Regions from separate parts of the Paenibacillus sp. J2L1-98 genome, predicted to be linked through region 3. Evidence: riboswitches for the same ligand, from Rfam matches in the RefSeq annotation. Region 3 holds a riboswitch; each other region holds the start of a gene.
The links. A riboswitch is a leader RNA that binds a small molecule or an ion and turns the genes downstream of it on or off. The one in region 3 is predicted to bind cyclic di-GMP.

Region 1 (4,237 bases), on a different contig from region 3:
TTGTAGTTGTGGATACGACGGGCTTGTCGGAGGATTTTCGGGCGAGGGTGAAGGCAATAGCGAATGAAAATAACTATAACCTGGAGGTTGTGCTGTTCGATTACCGGAAGAGGGACGATTATTATACTTCGGAGCGGTCGCAGAAGCTGATCACTAGCCATATTAACCGTTTGCGCAAGGAGGTACTTGGCTCGCTCTCAAGGGAGCGGTACTCGAAAATCCATAAAGTGCGCGCCAAGGACTTTTATTCACCGGCTGATCGCATAGCCAATCCGGATTACAAGGTCGTAATTGAGGATGCCAATGACTATTTGGCTGCTATATTGCCGCTTGATCAGAAGACGATTATAGTGGGCGACGTTCACGAAAGCGTGGATGAGCTGAAAAGCCTGCTCGTTAGCCACGGCTTTCAATTGGAAGGAAATCAGCTGATTGAGACGGGGAAGGTTAGCGGTACGAAGGTATTGCTTGTTGGGGACTGGATCGACAAAGGGAAGCGCACGAAGGAAACGATTGATTTTCTATACGCCAACCAGGATCGCTTTTTGTTCGTGTTAGGCAATCACGAGAGCTTCATCTATAAATTTATGCGCGGAGAAATTAAAGGCGTCGATGAGGAGCTGCGGCAGGCATACTTCGATTCGGCAGAGGTGCTTAGAAACGATGAAGAGCTGCTTCAAAGGTTTAATCACCTCGTATCGCTGTCGAAGCCTTTCTACAAAATGGTAGGCAAGAGAGGGCCGTCCTATTATGTTACGCATGCGCCATGCGAGAACAAGTACATTGGCAAGCTCGATCCGAACTCCGTACGGCATCAGCGTAATTTCCGGATTGACCGCTCAGCGCCGCTTGAGGAGCAGCTGGCGTTTCTGAAGCGGGATGCGGCAGCCAATCAGCCTTATCACGTATTCGGACATGTCGCAGCGAAAACCGCCTTTCGGATTAAAAATAAAATTCATATCGATTCCGGTGCGGTGCACGGTAATGCGCTAACCTCCGTAACCCTTTCGGTTAAACCGTTTTTCAAAACGCAAAAGGCATCTCAAGCGATTATGGAAGGCGAGCTGCGCACCCTCTTCCAGGAAGAGCGCAAGGTGTCGCTGCAGGAGCTGGATGACGAAGAGGTCCGCAGACTGCAGTACTGCTCACGCAATAAGGTCAACTTCATTTCGGGCACGATGGCGCCCGCAGACAAGGATGAAGCTGCGCATGAGCTGGAGTCGCTGAGGAAAGGACTGGACTATTTTGCGGAGCGCGGCATTGCGGAGGTTGTGCTTCAGCCCAAATATATGGGTTCCAGATGCAATGTTTATTTGCACGCTGATCCCGAGCAATGCTTTGCGGTTAGCCGCAACGGCTATAAAGTCAACAAGGTTGACCTTTCGGCTGTGTATGAGGAGCTGCTGCTAAGGTTCGGAAGCTATATGAAGGAAAATGGCATCGCAATGCTGCTTCTGGATGGAGAGCTTCTGCCTTGGCAGGCGCTCGGTGAAGGTCTTATTGACCGGCAATTTAAACCGATCGAGAAAGCGCTTGAGACAGAGCTTGCTTTCCTGAAGGAAAACGGGTTTGAGGAGGCCTTCGCGAAGCTTGCGCACGAATACAAGGAAAGCGGCTTCGAGAAGGATCAGTTCCACCTTAGCAAAGGGGCGCTAAATGAAAAGTACGGTCTTAATGTTTACCAAAGCTATAAGCATGTTCATTCGATATTGGAGAAGCATATGCCGCTTTCCGATCATGTGGATGCTTATGAAACGTACAAGAAGCAGCTTGAGCTGTATGCGGAAGCCGGCGAGCCCTTGTACAAGCCGTTTGCCTTGCTGAAAATCGTATACGGTGACGGAACGGAAACGCTGCCCGATTGGAAAACATCCGAGATGTACCGCTTTCTCTCTGACGACCCGTTCATCACGCTAGAGCTTTCCTCGCCTAACAGCTATGAGCAGGCGGAGCAGTATTTCGCCACCCTCACCGTAGATAATCATATGGAAGGTGTCGTCATCAAACCAGAAATGCCGGAGCCGAACACGGTTTCGTGTATGAAGGTGCGCAATGCCAACTACATGTCTATTATTTACGGGTACGATTACCGCTTCCCGCATAAATACAATAAGCTGATGAAGCAAAAGAGCATCAATCTAAAGCTTCGCACCTCATTGAATGAGCATCGGCTTGGGCAAAAAATGCTGTCTATTCCGTTTGCCGCAATCGCGCCGGACAACGAGCCGTATCAAGCAGCAGTTGCCAATCTATTATTCGAGGTTGCCAAAGAAAAGGAAATTGATCCGCGTTTGTAAAAACGGCTGCATTGGATTAAAATTCTCCACTTATTTGAAAATTTATTATGGAATATATCGGAATTCTATGAAATAATCATATAAGTAAAAAGTCCTAGTAAATAGCAAAGTTGTCGAAAGACAATGACGCAAAGCCAACGGGCCTAAAGGGAGTTTCCAAAGGTGGCTGGGTTGCCATAAGGATGAATGATAAAACGCTTATATCCTCTTCCTCAACTCTTCTAGTTACCGCATAAGCTACACATAGGAAGGGATATTAAGCGATGGAACAAAATATTACGCGCTTTAACGGCAGCGGCAACAGCTTTGACATAGTTCAAAAAATAACTAATCTTGGTTACTGGGAATTCGACCATGCTCGCAATCAAACGGCATGGTCGAATCAAATGTTCAATATTTACGGAATGAACTCCGGCTTCCCGATGAAGCAGGATGATTTCTTTAAACTCGTTCATTCCGAGGACCGCGAGCGCGTCCGGCGGCAATTTTACATATCGGTACAATCCTGTCGAGGAGCAGCACTATAAGTCCATATTCGATAATAATCCGGACGCGGTCTTTACATTGGACTTAGACGGCCGTTTTTTGTCATGCAATTCGGCTCTTGAGCAAATGTTCGGTTATTCAAGAGACGAAATCATAGCAGATCATTTCGATCACTTTGTGCATGCGGAATGCTTGGGTACAACGATTTATTTTTTCGAGGAAACGGTCAGGACGCTTACGTCTCAAAACTATGATACGACGGGCATTACGAAAAACGGGCAAGGGGTCAGGTTAATGTGACCCGTATTCCGATCATTATTAATGATGAGCTTATCGGTGTTTATGGGATTGCCAAAGATATTACGCAGAAAAATAAAATTGAACAATCTCTGAGAGAAGCGGAGCTTAAATATCGCAGCATCATAGAGCAGTCTATTGTCGGCATATTTGTTGCGCAGAAGAACAGCTTCGTCTACACGAACGAGCAGCTGTCAGCAACGAGAAGGTTCGTTACCGAGCTGCTGCTTGAGCTGAAGAAGCGAAAGATTAAAGTATCGCTCGATGATTTTGGAACAGGCTATTCCTCACTCTATTTATTGAAGCGATTAGCGCTCGACACGATCAAAATCGACCGGTCGTTTGTGGAGGAGATGATGACGGAGTCAAGCAATAGAAGCATAGTGGAGTGCATTATCCGACTGGCAGGGGAGCTCAAGATGCAGGTGGTGGCCGAGGGCGTTGAGAACAAGGAGCAGTTCAATTACTTGCGGGAGCAGCGCTGCGATGAAATTCAAGGCTATTATTTTAGCCGTCCCGTCGACCCTGAAAGCATCGTTCAATTATTGAGCAAAAGACCGTTTATGGAGCCCGCCTCGCTTCGGCGCAGTAAAGAGCCGGCCGTTAACCGGAGACAATATTTTCGTATCGACCTTACTCATTGTCTTTTGGCTGAGATGACGATTACGATGTTTAAGGGCAGGAGCATAAGACTAGGTAGCACTGAGGTGTTTGTTAGAAATATCGGTCCGGGAGGCCTCCGGTTTATGGTTGGCGTTAAGCTGCCTGTTAACAGCGACATATTGCTGAAGTTCAAGATCCGGATGGATAATCAAATGTACGTGTTATATGGCTTTATAGTCTGGTACAATGAATTGGACAACGATATTCATGAATACGGCGTGCAATTTCAAATGAAAGAGCAGGATAATGATGATCTCGTCAATGCGCTCAATATTCTCGCCACCCGGCAGCGCGACGGCATTCCGCCTCAAGCTCAAATTTACGTGGGCGATCCCATGCTCCGGATAAAGGAATTGAAAAAGCTTAATTAATAAATGCATAGCGTGAAGGTCAGGAAAGGAGGAGGAGGGTTAGGACATGAACGATATCGTAAACAAATTTTGCATCAGAACATTTGGTTCCACGAACCTCGTGACGGAGATCGGCAAGGTGAC
Region 2 (4,237 bases), on a different contig from region 3:
GTCGAGCTCATCAACCACAACCAGATCGAAGCCTTGATAGAAGCGCAGCAGCTGATGAGTAGTTGCAAGCGTGATGTCTCCGCTCTCCCATCGCTGTGCGCTTCCCCCGTATAAGGCCACTACGGAAGCCGCGGGAAAAGCTTGTCGAATGCGCGGGTCAAGCTCAATCACGACATCGCGGCGCGGCGTTGCAATAAGCGCCTTGCCGCCCCGCAGCAGCACTGATTCTACGAGCGGAAAAATCATTTCCGTCTTGCCCGCTCCCGTAACCGCCCAGAGTAAAAAATCTCTTACCTTGGCGGATTTTCCCGTTGAAGAGAGAGCCGGTTCAGCGGATTGCTCCTCCGCGAACTGCAGCGCCTTCGCAGCTGCGTCTGACTGTGCCGGGCTAAGTCGCCATTTATTAAGCCGCTGCTCCAATGAAAGCTGCATAACTTGCTGCTTAAGGCAGCTTGGCTCCGTCCTCCCTCCAAACTGCGCATCATGCTGCCCTACGACGAGCAGCTCGCATTCCCGGCTCCGCCCCATCCCAATGCACGCCGAGCAATAGGCGCACAACCGCCCGCACGCTGCACATGCCGTGCGGTGCATATACGCCTCGCCACTCCCGCAGCGAAGACAGCTGCGCTCGCGCCTGCGGCGCCCCAAAGCGTCCAATCGCCCGCCATTTCCGGCTGCGATTGATCCGCTCAGGCGCACCCGCCCCGAGCAGCGCGGCAAGCTGGAGCACTCCGCTCCACCTTGCTGCGGCGCCGGGCCCGCCCGCGTCAACTAACAGGGCGTGCGCTTCGCTGCGCAATAGCGCACGTCCCTGCATGACCTCCGCGGCAAGCTTCGCCCCTGCCGCGATCTCTCCCAGCTCCGCATCGCTAATTGCTCGCCCCCTATCTCCGCCCCGCTCCCGCCCATCACCCGCGCGGCCCGCTCCCCCTCGCTCCCGCGTCTCTTCCGCTCGCCCCCTATCTCCGCCCCGCTCCCGCTCATCACCCGCACGGCCCGCTCCCCCTCGCACCCAGTGCTCCACCAAACCAGACAAGCCGGCTCTCCCCATCGCAGTCTGCCGCTGGCGTCCACTCCCCCGCCGCCACCACAATCTCCTGCCGGCAGCTTTCCCGTCATTTCGCCCCTCGCCCTTTGCCTCCTCAGCACAAGCGAGCAGAAGCTCTATCGCCTCACAGCGGTCAGCTATACTTCCTTGATCGATCTGGCCCGTATCTATAGCAGTCTGTTCTCCTCTTCTCCGTATTAGCTCCGCTTCCCACAGCTCCACAGCACGGCAAGCATCGCCAAGCGGCAGCGGCTCCTTTAATAGCCAGCCCGAATCGGCAATCGCCTCATTTAAGCTCCCTGCTTTGCCAAACCCGCCATTCATCCAAAAATGCTTGTCCATATCCGGGTCAATCGTTACCCGGGCTTTCCAGCACCCGCGTACTTCCACAACATACACCTGAGCCCTCATCGACTATCGCTCCCCCTCGCCTTTTTCCACTTATATTTCAAACGAAAAAAAGCACACCCAACAACGCAGTCTGCGTCATTGAGTGTGCTTCACTCCAAATATTGATCTTCTTCAAAGTATATACTAAAATGGCATTTTCGACAAATCCGACGGATTTTGCAAATCAACCAGCACCGCATGATCGGAATGCGATACGATTCCTTCTGCCTGCAGCATCCAAAGCAGCTGGGTACCATCCACACCCGTCATTTGTGAATGCTTATTGTCCTTATTTTCTGTTGTTGGAGTATCTTCTGCCAGGTGCACACTGACCTCCTTGCCACCTCTAGCCAAACGTTCAACAATAGCGAGCGTCTCATCCGTCACGCCACGGTTAACAATCGTAAGACGAACATCCTTGCCCATTCTCCGGGAAAAAGAAAAAAACGAACGCACGTACCATTCCATATTTTTTTGCCGGACGTCCGCTACGAGCACGTAATGCTTGCTCGATTGCTGTCGTCCGCGCCAAATTCGATACGCCAGATGCACCGACAATGCAGCCAGAACATAACAGCCAACAACAAAAAGCAGAAGTTCAAACATGGCGGCCACCTCCTCTTTGTGACACTATATGCCACGAAGCGCCCACTGGTTCCGCAATAAGGGGACAAGGGTGACAAAATGTGCGCCATTCCCACAAAACATCTCTTTCTCATCCACAAACAGCAGTCAAAATGCGACAAAGAAACACCCTTGAGCAATTTACAGTATATGTTATCATTTTACTACGTATCCATGCATATAAACGTATGTAAGCATAGAGAATGGGGAGAAGGTGACTTCACGCATTCATAATAACTAGGGGAAGCGATGAAGTATAATCTGCATCTGGACACTTGGATTATACGGAGCTAGTAGTGTAACCGGCCCTCTTAGAACACGACCAACTATCTAAGAGGAGAGTGAACGATGAGATACTTAAAAAAGCAGTTTTCTTTCAGCATGGCCATAATGTTAATTCTCTCGTTAACCCTGGGATCGTTTGTTATGGCGGAAGGCGAAAACAATTCAGCTGCAAATCCATCAGTCGCCCCGGCGGCTAATAGCTGTACGCCCATTTCTGCTGACCGCGCACACATTGTCGCGAACAATTTGAACAGTATCGTTGATAATGGAAACAGTACCGTTACCGCAACCTTCAGAACGACCGAGAATTGTGTGCAGGTTAGTGTCTCTACATACATCTTCCCTCCCGGCACTATACCGAACAGCAACGGAACTCCTTATCAGGACCAGATCCATTATGACGGCGAGACCAACATCTATCCGTTGCCCGGCACCTATTCAGTCACCCTTGACATCCCGGCTTGCGCTCCTTATCAGGCGGATATATACAGCGGTCCTGAGCAAATTCAGCTAGGCTCCGGCGGTCACGGGTCGACGATTGTAGCTTGGAAATTAATGAGAGAGAACAATTGCCCTACTCCTACTCCTACGACAACACCTACGCCTACGCCGACCGTAACCCCAACACCTGAGACTACACCTACGCCTACGCCGACCGTAACCCCAACACCTGAGACTACACCTACGCCCACGCCGACCGTAACCCCGACGCCTGAGACTACACCTACGCCCACGCCGACCGTAACCCCGACACCTGAGACTACACCTACGCCCACGCCGACCGTAACCCCGACACCTGAGACTACACCTACGCCTACGCCGACCGTAACCCCGACACCTGAGACTACACCTACGCCTACGCCGACCGTAACCCCGACACCTGAGACTACACCTACACCTACGCCAACACCTGAAACCACAACTATTGTCGAGATTGATGATGATGAGCCGCCGGTAGGCGGGATCGATGATGGCCAGGATACCGTAATCGATGTGGCAGAGGAGCAAGTTCCGCTAGATACCCTGCCAAAAACAGGCGATTCCAGCCCGCTTCCTTACTACCTCATTGGCGCCTTCACCCTTACGGCCGGGTTCCTCTCGCTCCGTAAGCAAAGGAAAAGACGATAAAAGATGATATGAGGCCGATATCTTGATCACTGTCTTTCTCATATTCACATACTTTGTCTCCAACAAGCGCGCACGCAAAAATCCCGTATCAGCTGATACGGGATTTTTGCGTAATATATGAGTTACAGCGTAACCCAACCGTATTTGATCGATTGAATAACAGCTTGCGTACGGTCATCGACTTCCATCTTCTGCAAAATGCTGCTCACATGGTTTTTAACCGTTTTTTCACTTATAAATAAAAATTCCCCGATGAGCTTATTGCTCTTGCCTTCTGCCATAAGCCTTAGCACTTCTGCTTCGCGCCGCGTTAACGGACTTTCATCGCCCGCAATGAACTTGACGCCCGGCTCCGCCGCCGCAGCAGCTCCTGATACGATCCCCATCTCGTCCAAATAAGTCATGCGGCGAAGCTGATTAATCAGCTTGCCCGTTACTTTTGGATGGATATAGGCATGACCTTGAACGACAGAGCGAATAGCGTTAATAAGCGATTCTGCCTCCATATCCTTCAATAGATAGCCGGTAGCCCCTTTGCGAAGCGTTTCAAACACATAGCTCTCATCGTCATGGATTGACAAAATGATAACCTTCACGTCAGGAAACAAGCTTTTCAAACGCTCAGTCGCGACAACACCGTTCTCGATCGGCATATTAATATCCATCAAAACAATTTCAGGAATCGTATGATTGCAAAATTCCATAACTTGAATGCCGTCTCCGCACTCGCCGATGACTTCAAGATCGTCTTCCATATTCAGA
Region 3 (4,237 bases):
TAGCTCAGCAGTATCCTCAGCTTGGATTAACCCCAACTGAACTTTCACGTAAAATCCAAGTTAGCTCCGTAAATAACACGCAAGTAATGACGTTAGACGTACAAGACGTGGACTATAAGCAAGCGGCTCAAATCGTGAACGCCGTGTCTCAAGTATTTCAGGAAGAGATCCAACATATCTTCAAGGTCGAGAATGTATCGATTCTGAATAAAGCGATTGTAGACGCAACTCCAAGTCCTGTTGCACCTAATGTACCGCTTAATATAGTGATTGCGTTTGTTGTTTCCTTAATGCTCGCAATCGGTGCTGCATTCCTGCTTGAGTATTTGGATGATACGATCAAGACCGAGGAGGATGTGCTGCAATACTTAGGCCAGCCAACGCTTGCCATGATCTCGAGAATGAATCCGGAGGAATCGAATTCTAACCAAACGAGCAAAGCCAATCAAACCTACAAGGCAGGTGAATTAGAGCGTGTCTCAATTGAAAAATAAGCGCCAGCTGATTACCGTTACAAACCCCCGGTCTCCTATATCCGAGTCCTATCGCGCTCTACGGACAAATATTGAGTTTTCTTCCATAGACGAGAAGCTTCAAGTAATCATGGTATCCTCGACAGGCCCCGGCGAGGGGAAGTCGACAACGATTACGAACCTAGGTGTCACATTCGCTCAATCGGAGAAGAAGGTTATTCTGATCGATGCCGATCTTCGTAAGCCTACCGCCCATCACACCTTTGCTTTATCCAATCGCTGGGGGCTGTCATCTGTCATTTCACAGCAATCAACGCTTGAGGAAGTGATTCAGGCATCGGATATTCCTAACTTGGATATTATTACATCGGGAGCTATTCCTCCGAACCCGGCAGAGATGATGGGTTCGAAGAAGATGACGACACTCCTTGAACAGTTAAGACAAATGTATGATATGATCTTAATCGATACGCCGCCGCTGCTCGCCGTAACCGATGCGCAAATCGTATCTACGAAGAGCGATGGCGTTATTCTGGTAGTCGATCAAGGCAAAGTGAAACGAGATATTGCAAGCAAGGCTGTAAAGAGTCTAGAGAGTGTAAATGCACGTATTCTAGGCGTTGTGCTGAACAATGTGAAGCGTAAAGCAAATGAAGAGGCTTACTACTATTATTATGGCGTTCAAGAGAAATAAAAGATAATTCCGTAGTTGATAGCTGTGGCGTAGGATTAAGAGTAGAAGAGAAGTTATGGACGCTCAGTATTATAAAATTCGACATCAGCAAATATGGTTGTTGCTGATGCACTGTAAAGCAAAAATGTGTGAAGCAGAAATAGCCGATCTTGCGTTATGGACCAAAGGCGACAGTCGCTTCCCCGATCCGCCTATCGTTTAGAAGAAAAAAATAGTTCTTTATTCCCTATTTTTTAAGTAAAATGCAATACTAAAGAATGATGCTATTTTTAAGAAAATTGATAATATATTCCTATATACGAAAATTACATAAATCGTTCGATAATAGCAAAACTGATGAAAATCAGTGACGCAAAGCTAAAGGGACTAAATTGGAACATTCAATATGTCAGCCAGCTGCCGAAAACGGGCCTCCGTCCGATTGTATGTGGAACACATTTCAAGGAGGTAGAAAGTATATGAGTTGGTTAATTACTTTGTCTATTTTTTGGATTATTGGTGGTATCTTTTATTTTAGTTTATTCGTAGTTTCAAAACGAGCCGATAAAATGGCTGAAGCAATCTTTGTTAGGGAATTTAGGGAATCAAAAGCTGCAAGTTCTATTATAATCAATGAGATTCATAACTCAAATGAAGAAACTATAGGGAAGTTATGTCTCTCTTCTTAAGTCATTTTACCCAGCATATTTAAATAAGAGGTATCTAAAGACTTAAGTCTTTAGATACCTCTTATTTATGAAACTGTTGTTATGCTTCATGGAGCACAGATGCGTGTCCCTCTCGGCCTTAAGGATTTCCTGCAGATTTCTCTGCAAATAGCTCACTATATGCATTCTGCGCCGTAACCACTAGTTCTCTTAGATGAATGCTCTAAGCTGTTCCTTTGACAATAATGCCATATGTTCTCCCCGACCCCTCAATTAAGTACATTTTACTGGGTATGAGCATTAACGAAATCTATTTTACAGATAAATGACGCATATTCGCTTGTCTCCCTGATTTTCCAGTTTTCAATGCTTTGATGGGAACTACGCGTACATCCACATTTCCGAGTTGCCGTAACAGTCTCGCATAGATAACCGCTTGTTCAACGGTCATTTCAGCGCTGATGAACCCTTCATTAGCTGTAATATATGCTTTCACGGGTAAATCTCACTTTCTCTTTAATTTACGGAGCTTACGTTGATCTTATGGGTAGTAATCTTCATTGTCAATTAAGGTTTACCTTGTGGGCTTACCTAAAGACAGGATGAGGAAGCGGTGGTTATACTGATGGTCTTTTGCGAAGTAGTGCATATACTTTTTTTAAGAGAAGGCATCACATTCACTATCAGTGACGAATAGCGTTATGGGAATTCTTGCCCCCTTTGAGAGCCTTGCGAAAGTCCATTAATCTATCCTTTTTTAACAAAAACCATTCGCTTAAAAAAGCTAAGGCCTCCCTGTTATTTACAGAGAGGCCTTTTAGGCTGTTGAGCGGTATTTATGATGCGGAATATGGTTACATTGCAAAGCCACAACGTTGAAATCATGTATTCAGTTGTTGCTCTCCCACCCATTTTTCACGTAAGTCTTGCCTTTATTACTCATTTCAAGACTCCTTCTGAAGATGCTCTTTGATTTTATTGTGAATACGGGTTCGTTCACCATCTTCGACAATATAATACCAAATTCGATTGATAATCTGGCCTTTTCCTTGCACCTCAACCATATCGATCTTATGAATCTGAGGTCGGTAATCCGTCACAAATTGCTTCATTTCATTAAAGGTAACATTCGTCTTCACACTATCTTTAAGCTCGCCTAGAAATGACTGTAGTTTGGTTACATTGGAGATGCTCATTGAGCGATTCATGACTTCCTGCAGAATATCACGCTGCCGCATGTTGCGTCCGAAGTCACCCCTTGGGTCATCATAGCGCATACGGGAATACTTCAGCGCTAATGTTCCGTTCAACAACAGATGACCTTGATCGAACCTATGACCTTCATAATCAAAAGAAAACGGATTATCCACCTCAACACCGCCTATCAAATCAATAAGCCGCGCGAAACCTTCCATATTCACTTTGGCATAGTAATCAATAGGATAATCCAGGAAATTCTCCACTGTCTGTATGGACATTTCAACGCCGCCGAAGGCGTATGCATGGTTGATTTTGTCTACGGTGCCGTGACCAATGATTTCGGTTCGAGTATCACGAGGAATATTAAATATCAATATGGAATGCTTTACTGGATTAACGGTCAGTACAATCATTGTATCAGAACGACCCCGATCATTTTTCCGCTCATCCACGCCTAAGACAAGAACTGTGAAGGGGGCCAAATTTTTCATGGGCTCGGTTGCCTTGTTCACGTCTGTGTCTTTGCTGACATAGGCCGGATTTACGGGGTCTAAGTCCTCATATATCTTTGAAGCAGTTTGCTGGGCTGAATTGTATACGTACCAAACTAAGCCTCCTACCAGCAGCAGTATTGTAGCGACTACAGCCCCTGTCCATATGAGGATGAGTTTCAATCGACGATTCATGTTTGCAGGACTCCTTATTTTACTTTTGAGCACCGTAATCCATTTGGTGCTAATTGCTCATCAACTTATTTCAATTATTAAACATGTTCTAGAACAAATGAAGTGGTAATTAGTAGAAGCATCTTAGAAAATAAGCTCCTCCCACAATCATTCCACAGCATTCTCATTGCCGGTCTTCCTATGGAGCAGTAAATAATATTCGCAGCATTAAGCTGCTCTTTCTTGATACAATTTACGATCCTCAATAAGGTGTTGAAGTATTCTATGAAATAAAACCTATACTGAGAAGATTATGAATGATAGGAGTACTCTCATATGGAACAAAACTGCAACTTTATTAAAGGACTCATGTTTGCGATCATGGTCATTATACCAGTATGGGTGTCTGTGGCGGGGTGAATTTATATGATTCAAGACCTATTGAACGGATGATGATGTTACCCTGTGGGTGTTGTACTCGTCCATGACGGAAGATCGTATGTAATGATTTTCGTAAACCTTCCAAAGAAAAGCGCACTGAGCAAAAAGGTCATAAAC

Region 1: it holds a riboswitch for cyclic di-GMP, as region 3 does, so the genes downstream of both, AC0YNZ_RS29310 (hypothetical protein) here and AC0YNZ_RS16945 (hypothetical protein) in region 3, are expected to answer to the same signal.
Region 2: it holds a riboswitch for cyclic di-GMP, as region 3 does, so the genes downstream of both, AC0YNZ_RS26460 (LPXTG cell wall anchor domain-containing protein) here and AC0YNZ_RS16945 (hypothetical protein) in region 3, are expected to answer to the same signal.

The regions. Positions count from the first base shown of each region.
Region 1 covers NZ_JBWDNW010000032.1:37,471-41,707, reverse strand. Annotated here, with positions in the region: gene AC0YNZ_RS29315 (metallophosphoesterase) at 1-2,297, shown strand, start outside; cyclic di-GMP riboswitch class I at 2,391-2,476, shown strand; gene AC0YNZ_RS29310 (hypothetical protein) at 2,561-2,824, shown strand; gene AC0YNZ_RS29305 (PAS domain-containing protein) at 2,730-3,083, shown strand; gene AC0YNZ_RS29300 (PilZ domain-containing protein) at 3,080-4,114, shown strand; gene AC0YNZ_RS29295 (hypothetical protein) at 4,161-4,237, shown strand, end outside.
Region 2 covers NZ_JBWDNW010000024.1:39,214-43,450, reverse strand. Annotated here, with positions in the region: gene AC0YNZ_RS26475 (helicase-related protein) at 1-528, opposite strand, end outside; gene AC0YNZ_RS26470 (hypothetical protein) at 482-1,459, opposite strand; gene AC0YNZ_RS26465 (hypothetical protein) at 1,583-2,044, opposite strand; cyclic di-GMP riboswitch class II at 2,296-2,379, shown strand; gene AC0YNZ_RS26460 (LPXTG cell wall anchor domain-containing protein) at 2,411-3,475, shown strand; gene AC0YNZ_RS26455 (response regulator) at 3,598-4,237, opposite strand, start outside.
Region 3 covers NZ_JBWDNW010000008.1:180,415-184,651, reverse strand. Annotated here, with positions in the region: gene AC0YNZ_RS16955 (YveK family protein) at 1-494, shown strand, start outside; gene AC0YNZ_RS16950 (CpsD/CapB family tyrosine-protein kinase) at 475-1,167, shown strand; cyclic di-GMP riboswitch class I at 1,484-1,571, shown strand; gene AC0YNZ_RS16945 (hypothetical protein) at 1,626-1,835, shown strand; gene AC0YNZ_RS16940 (LCP family glycopolymer transferase) at 2,759-3,700, opposite strand.